Linked DNA regions of Flammeovirga agarivorans. The protein of the gene in region 1 binds, or shares a complex with, the protein of each later gene. Links are inferred from orthologs where the notes say so. Each region holds a gene or a part of one and is shown on either strand. Other genes may lie near its edges.

Evidence for each region.
Region 2: the proteins of uvrB (region 1) and HGP29_RS03860 are in contact, whole or in part, in a crystal structure (PDB 7EGT), measured with the Thermus thermophilus proteins. The link is inferred for Flammeovirga agarivorans from one-to-one orthologs. Residues at the interface, in WP_096411307.1 of Thermus thermophilus: Glu23, Leu25, Arg26, Asp27, Gly28, Glu29, Arg30, Phe31, Arg55, Glu326, Asp327, Phe328, Glu379, Ser382, Gln383, His398, Gly400, Arg401; in WP_096412145.1 of Thermus thermophilus: His654, Arg656, Phe657, Gln666, Asp668, Glu669, Lys680, Arg681, Leu682, Ser683, Lys685, Tyr686, Ala687.

What each region holds. Positions count from the first base shown.
Region 1 is NZ_JABAIL010000005.1:661,659-665,158, reverse strand. The notes cover bases 94-3,040. They hold uvrB (excinuclease ABC subunit UvrB), read left to right. Parts: upstream 94-525; coding sequence 526-2,556; downstream 2,557-3,040. Other genes in these bases: tuf (elongation factor Tu), read right to left, coding at 2,885-3,040. Outside these bases: more of tuf, read right to left, coding at 3,041-3,500. UniProt on the Escherichia coli protein: The UvrABC repair system catalyzes the recognition and processing of DNA lesions. A damage recognition complex composed of 2 UvrA and 2 UvrB subunits scans DNA for abnormalities.
Region 2 is NZ_JABAIL010000001.1:908,685-912,200, reverse strand. Bases 205-3,133 are described here. They hold HGP29_RS03860 (ATP-dependent helicase), read left to right. Parts: upstream 205-511; coding sequence 512-2,755; downstream 2,756-3,133. Other genes in these bases: HGP29_RS03855 (hypothetical protein), read left to right, coding at 2,877-3,133; HGP29_RS03865 (YqgE/AlgH family protein), read right to left, coding at 205-215. In the rest of the region: more of HGP29_RS03865, read right to left, coding at 1-204; more of HGP29_RS03855, read left to right, coding at 3,134-3,516. UniProt on the Escherichia coli protein: A helicase with DNA-dependent ATPase activity. Unwinds DNA duplexes with 3'-5' polarity. Translocates on single-stranded DNA with 3'-5' polarity. Initiates unwinding more efficiently from a nicked substrate than double-stranded DNA.

The DNA of each region.
Region 1 (3,500 bases):
GTTTTGTGCTACTCCGTTTGAGAAGCGAATGCAAAGGTAAGAACTAAATTTTAATCTCCAAACTCTTTTTGAAAAAATTTTATTTTATTTTTTCGAACTACTTTGTGAAGATTTTAAACTCCCACTCTCTACTTAAAAAGACTAACGTTCTAGTCTTTTATAACCGCCTCTTTTCAGAAGCGAGTGCAAAGGTAAGAAGAGAAATTTAATATGCAATGCTTATTTGATTTCATTTGAAATTTTAATTTACATCGCTTTCTTCTTTGCAAAATATTGAAATGAATAGCACTCACTACAAGTGTTTTTCATTTGGCCTTCCGTTTGAAGGGAGTGCAAAGGTAATAACTGACTTGAAAAATTCAAGCCCCTTAATCAAAAATTAGTATCAATAAATTATAATACCTCATTAATCATTTATTTATCAAAGTATTATAGTTGTATAAATATTTCACAAAATCATAGTATCAATTACCAAAAGATAAATTATAGAATTTAGTATATTTATCTTCTTACAATAATTACTCTATGGATTTTAAATTAGTTGCTGATTTCACTCCAATGGGAGACCAACCTCAGGCCATAAAAGAATTGGCTGAAGGAGTAGAAACAGGGGAAAGTTCTCAAATTTTATTAGGTGTTACTGGTTCGGGTAAGACATTTAGCATAGCAAATGTCATAAAAGAAACGAATCGCCCAACACTAATACTCAGTCATAATAAAACATTAGCAGCCCAGCTATATGGAGAATTCAAACAGTTTTTTCCTGAGAATGCTGTAGAGTACTTCATCTCTTACTACGATTATTATCAACCTGAAGCATACATTCAAACAACAGATACTTTCATTGAGAAAGATTTGATGATTAACGATGAAATCGAGAAACTTCGATTATCATGTACTTCAGCGTTATTATCTGGTAGACGAGATGTTATTGTGGTCGCCTCAGTTTCTTGTATATATGGTATTGGTAATCCAGAGGAGTTTGGAAAAAATGTTCTCAAAATTAGAACCGGCATTGAATATCCAAGACAAAAACTTTTAAGAGACTTTGTTGACATTCTTTATTCAAGGAATGAAATAGAATTTAATAGAGGTAATTTTAGAGTTAAAGGCGATACTGTAGACATCTACCCTGCTTATGCAGATTTTGCATATAGAATTATATACTGGGATGATGAAATTGAAGAAATTCAAAGAATCGACCCAGAAACTGGTAAAATGCAATCAAGAGAAGATGCTATTACCATTTTCCCTGCTAATTTATTTGTTACAGGAAAAGATACTATTAATGAGTCTATCATCAAAATACAAGATGAACTCGTTGATCAAATCAAATATTTTGAAAAAGATCAACGAACAATGGAAGCAAAAAGAATCAAGGAACGAACAGAGTTTGACCTTGAGATGATTCGAGAATTAGGATACTGCTCTGGTATCGAAAATTATTCTCGCTTTTTTGATAGAAGACGTCCTGGACAAAGACCTTTCTGCTTACTTGATTATTTCCCAGATGATTTCTTAATGGTTATTGATGAAAGCCATGTGACCTTACCTCAAATTAGAGCCATGTGGGGAGGAGATAGGTCTAGAAAAATTTCCTTAGTTGACAATGGTTTCAGACTACCTTCAGCTTTAGATAACCGACCACTCACTTTTAATGAATTTGAAAATGTGGTTAATCAAAGTATATATGTCAGTGCTACTCCAGGTGATTATGAATTATTAAAGACGGAAGGAGCAATTATTGAACAAGTTATTCGACCAACTGGTCTTTTAGATCCTGAAATAGATGTTCGACCAACTTTAAATCAAATTGATGATTTATTAGAAGAAGTTACAGCGACTATAGAAAAAGGTGATAGAGTTTTGATTACTACTCTAACTAAAAGGATGGCAGAAGAGCTCTCCAGATATTTGGATCAAATAGGTATTAAGTCTACTTATTTACATTCTGAAATCAAACCATTAGATCGTGTTGAGATTTTAAGAGAACTTCGATTAGGAATTATCGATGTTCTAGTAGGTGTCAACCTTCTTAGAGAAGGACTAGACTTACCGGAAGTTTCGCTTGTTGCTATTATGGACGCGGATAAAGAAGGTTTCTTAAGAAATGAGAGATCTTTAATTCAAACAATTGGTAGAGCTGCCCGTAACTCCGATGGTAGAGTAATCATGTATGCGGATAAAATGACGAAATCCATGAACAAAGCCATAAGTGAAACTAAAAGGCGTCGTCAAATCCAACATGAATACAATTTAGAGCATGGAATAACTCCACGTACTGTAAGAAAATCACATGATGCTATTATTGAACAAACACAAGTAGCGGATAAAAAATCAATTAGTAAAGATTATCAATCCGAAGAAGCAAACCTTGCCAAGGCTGCAGAAGAAGCTTCAACTTATCAAGCAAATAGCAAAAAGAATATTGACGAACAGATCTCTCAAGTGAAAAAAGAAATGGAAAAAGCTGCTAGTGATCTCGATTTTGTAGAAGCAGCAAGACTTAGAGATATCATGTTTGAATTAGAAAGAGTAAAAAACAGCAAAGTATAATTAACAACATCCAAAACAATATACCATAAAACAAATCATGCAAAAACTAATCGACTATTTTAAAGAGACCCCATCTTTTCGAATGCTAATTCTTACGCTAGTAAACACTTGCAATGGACTTATTTGGTTCATTAAAAGTTCAAAAGAGAATGAAGAATTCATGAGTAAGTTATGGCTCTTTATCGCATTAACATCATTGATTCTTACGATTGTCTTCTTTATGAAGTTTTCGAAAGAAAAGAAGGAAAAATTCCTTTAGAAATAAAAAGAGGTTATCTAGCAATAGATAACCTCTTAATATATGTGCTCAACTAATGTTGAGAATCAATTACTCAACGATTGTAGTAACTTGACCTGCACCTACTGTACGTCCACCTTCACGGATCGCGAAACGAAGACCTTCCTCCATTGCGATTTCCTTTTGAAGTTCAACTGTGATAGTTACGTTATCACCAGGCATTACCATCTCAACACCGTCAGGTAGAGCGATAGTACCAGTTACGTCAGTTGTACGGAAGTAGAACTGAGGGTTGTAACCTTTGAAGAATGGAGTGTGACGACCACCTTCTTCTTTTGAAAGAACGTAGATCTCAGCAGTAAACTTCTTGTGTGGAGTTACAGAACCTGGCTTACAGATTACCATACCACGCTTGATGTCTGCTTTGTCGATACCTCTTAATAAGATACCTACGTTGTCACCAGCTTCACCTCTATCTAAGATCTTACGGAACATCTCAACACCAGTAATAGTTGATGTTAATTTGTCACCAAGACCCATGATTTCAACAGCATCACCTGTGTTAGCAACACCTTTCTCAATACGACCTGTAGCTACAGTACCACGACCTGTGATCGAGAATACGTCCTCTACTGGCATTAAGAAATCTTTATCTACATCACGCTCTGGAAGAGGAATTTCAGTATCAACAGCCTCCATTAATTCT
Region 2 (3,516 bases), on another replicon or contig:
TATATTGGGCTATCTATTTCAAGCCTACTTTCCACCTCCTCGATTGTAACTAAAGAAGGTTTATTTAAAATTAGACCAAAAGACCCTTCCACTTCATCATGTTCACACACAATGATCACTGATCGTTCAAAATTACGATCTTTCATAAATGGTTCTGAGATAAGTAAATCACCATTTCCGATGGGTCTATTTCCAAAATTGATAGTAAAATCCATAGCAGTAAAGTCTAGATAGACAATTTTCAATACATCTTAAGCATTAATTTTTTCAAGCGATTGCATTACATTCTTAATTTCTAAATATCATCCAATAAACCAAAATAAATAAGCAAGAAATTGAAATTGTAATATACTTTTCATAAAAAAGCCTAATAAAAGGTCACGATATAGAGAACTTTTTTAATTGAATTTTGTTTGCGCATCTTTTTAACGAAAAATGCCAAATTGATTAAAAAAGTAACAAAATTGATTGTAAATTAGCATTTCAGAATGAAGAGATCATAAATATTAAGATGGATTATTTAGAAGGATTAAACCCACCACAGCGAGAAGCTGTTGTGAATATGGACGGCCCAATGATGATTATTGCAGGTGCTGGATCTGGTAAAACAAGAGTTTTAACCTATAAGATTGCTCACTTGATCAATAATGGCGTTGAGCCTTTCAATATACTTTCATTGACCTTTACCAATAAGGCTTCTAGAGAAATGAAGGAGCGTATTGTTGAAGCTGTTGGTGATGATGCAAAAAACTTATGGATGGGTACTTTCCACTCTGTTTTTGCTCGTATCCTTCGTTTTGAAGCTGAAAAACTAGGTTATCAATCCAATTTTACCATCTATGATACTGAAGATGCTAAATCGGTCATAAAAGGGGTCGTAAAAGACTTTCGTTTAGACGATAAGCTATATAAGCCTAATGTTGTTTTATCTAGAATTTCTAGTGCAAAAAATAACTTAGTATCATGGAGAGCCTATGAGCAAAATAATGATCTTCGACTAGAAGATGAGGCAAGCGGTAGGCCTAAAATTTTTGAAATTTATAAAGAATATGCCATCCGTTGTTTTAGAGCCAACGCCATGGACTTCGATGATCTTCTCTTTAATACCAATGTACTTCTTCATCAGCATTTAGATGTTTTGAACAAATACCAAAATAAGTTCAAATACGTCATGATTGATGAGTTTCAAGACACCAACATCTCTCAATATTATATCACAAGAAAATTAGCGGCAAGAAACCGTAATATTTGTGTGGTAGGAGACGATGCACAATCCATCTATGCATTTAGAGGGGCCAATATTCAAAACATTCTGAACTTTGAAAAAGATTACCCTGAGTTGAAAGTCATCAAATTAGAGCAGAATTATCGTTCTACACAGACTATTGTTGAAGCAGCCAATTCGGTAATTGCTCACAACAAAAATCAACTAGAGAAAAATACATTTACACAAAATGCTATTGGTGATAGAATTGAAGTTATTCGCTCTCCATCTGATTTAGAAGAAGCTAGATCTGTTGCTCAGAGTATTCAACAAGCCATTATAAAAGATCATATCCCTGCTAGTGATATCGCTATTTTATACCGTACCAACTCACAATCAAGAGCGTTGGAGGAAGCTTTAGTTAAACTCTCCATCAAAGCTCAGATTTTCGGAGGTCTCTCTTTCTACCAAAGAAAAGAGATCAAAGATATGATCGCTTATCTGAAGTTTGTGACCAACCCTAAGGATGAGGAAGCATTTAAGCGTATCATCAACTATCCTAAAAGAGGTATTGGAACAACTACCGTCAACAACTTATTTGTGAAGGCGGCGGAAAATAAATTAGGTATCTGGGATGTTGTATCAAATATTCGCCAATTTTTTGGCGGAAGGGTAGCTACTCAGGTAGAGAACTTCGCGAACATGATTAAGGTTTTCCAAATGCAATCAGAACAGAAGAATGCATTTGAAACCGCCTCATTTATTGCCAAAAATTCTGGTATTCTTAGAGAGCTTTACGAAGACAAAACTCCAGAAGGAAAAAACCGTTATGACAACCTTCAAGAATTGCTTAACGGTATTCAGGGTTTTACAGATGATCCAGAGAAAGAAGATAAAAGTCTTGTTACCTACCTTGAAGAGATTTCTTTAATCACAACTCAAGACAAGGAAGACGTAAGTGATGCCATTACCTTAATGACCATTCATATGTCTAAAGGTTTGGAGTATGATTATGTCTACCTAGTAGGTATGGAAGAAAACCTTTTCCCATCTCAAATGATGCTGGAGACTAGAGAAGATCTAGAAGAGGAAAGAAGATTATTCTATGTTGCCATCACAAGAGCCAAGCAAAAGCTATACATGTCTTATGCACTGCAAAGGTATCGTTTTGGTAAACAGATTATGTGTGATCCCTCTCGCTTTATAGATGAAATTTCACCTCAATATATCAGTATGAGAAGAAGTTCAATCAATGAAGACTTAGGACCAGGAAGTGTACCTGGCTTCTCCAACTTTAGGTCTCTACGTCAGCAACCATCGAATTTCACTAAGAAAGTTGTTAAACCAAAAGATGACCGTCCTTTTGTTCCTTCGAAAACAGATAATCTCGCTGCTGGAATTAAAGTGCGTCATATGAAGTTTGGTGACGGCATTGTTGAAAAGCTTTCAGAAGAAGGATTAGATCGTAGAGCTATTATTGCTTTTGAAGAAGTAGGAAAGAAAACATTGATTCTTACATTCGCTAAATTGATGATACTTGAAGACGAATAAGAAAATTCGCCTTAAAAAATTGATTATATTTAAGACTTAAACAGTCACTTGATCCCACAGTTAAGCGCTGTGGGATTTTTTAGTATTCACTTTACTACCTAACATTGAGAACCTCAAACTTATGAGAACATTATCAATTGTCGTTTTTTTTGGATGTCTATTTATTAGTAAGATAACTCATGCCCAAGAAATTACTCCTCCCAGTTATTTCTTAGAATTTATGGAGGAAAACCCTGATAAATTTCACCTTACCTACAATGATAATTTCGGACGTTTAATAAAATGGAATGATGATGAACTAAGTACTGTGGGTGGATTAGTTTATTGGATTTATGTACTTGAATATGTTAGACAGGTAAATAATGGTAACTTCTCTCCTACCGAAAGAGTGAAATTAGATGAGTTGGAAAAATTCGATGCCAATTCTAATAAGATGAAAATATGGCATGATTACCTGCATCACAACCGAAAATTATTAAAGGAAAAAGTAAGAATTAGAGAAGTAGTAAGCGGATTAATCAATTTTACTACAGATGCAAACAGTGACTATTTAATGAGTTTGCTTTCTGTAGATTCTGTTCAGCAAGCTGTACGAACTTTTCATATGCATAACACTACAGCTTTGTTTCCTATGTCTTCTGCTATCATCTATGCTCATAACCCCTATCAGGAAGAAGAAAATGCTTTTGTCAATAAGCTAAAAAGTGAAAACCTACAGGAGTTTAGACAACATACATTTCAGATGTTCGATACTTTAACAC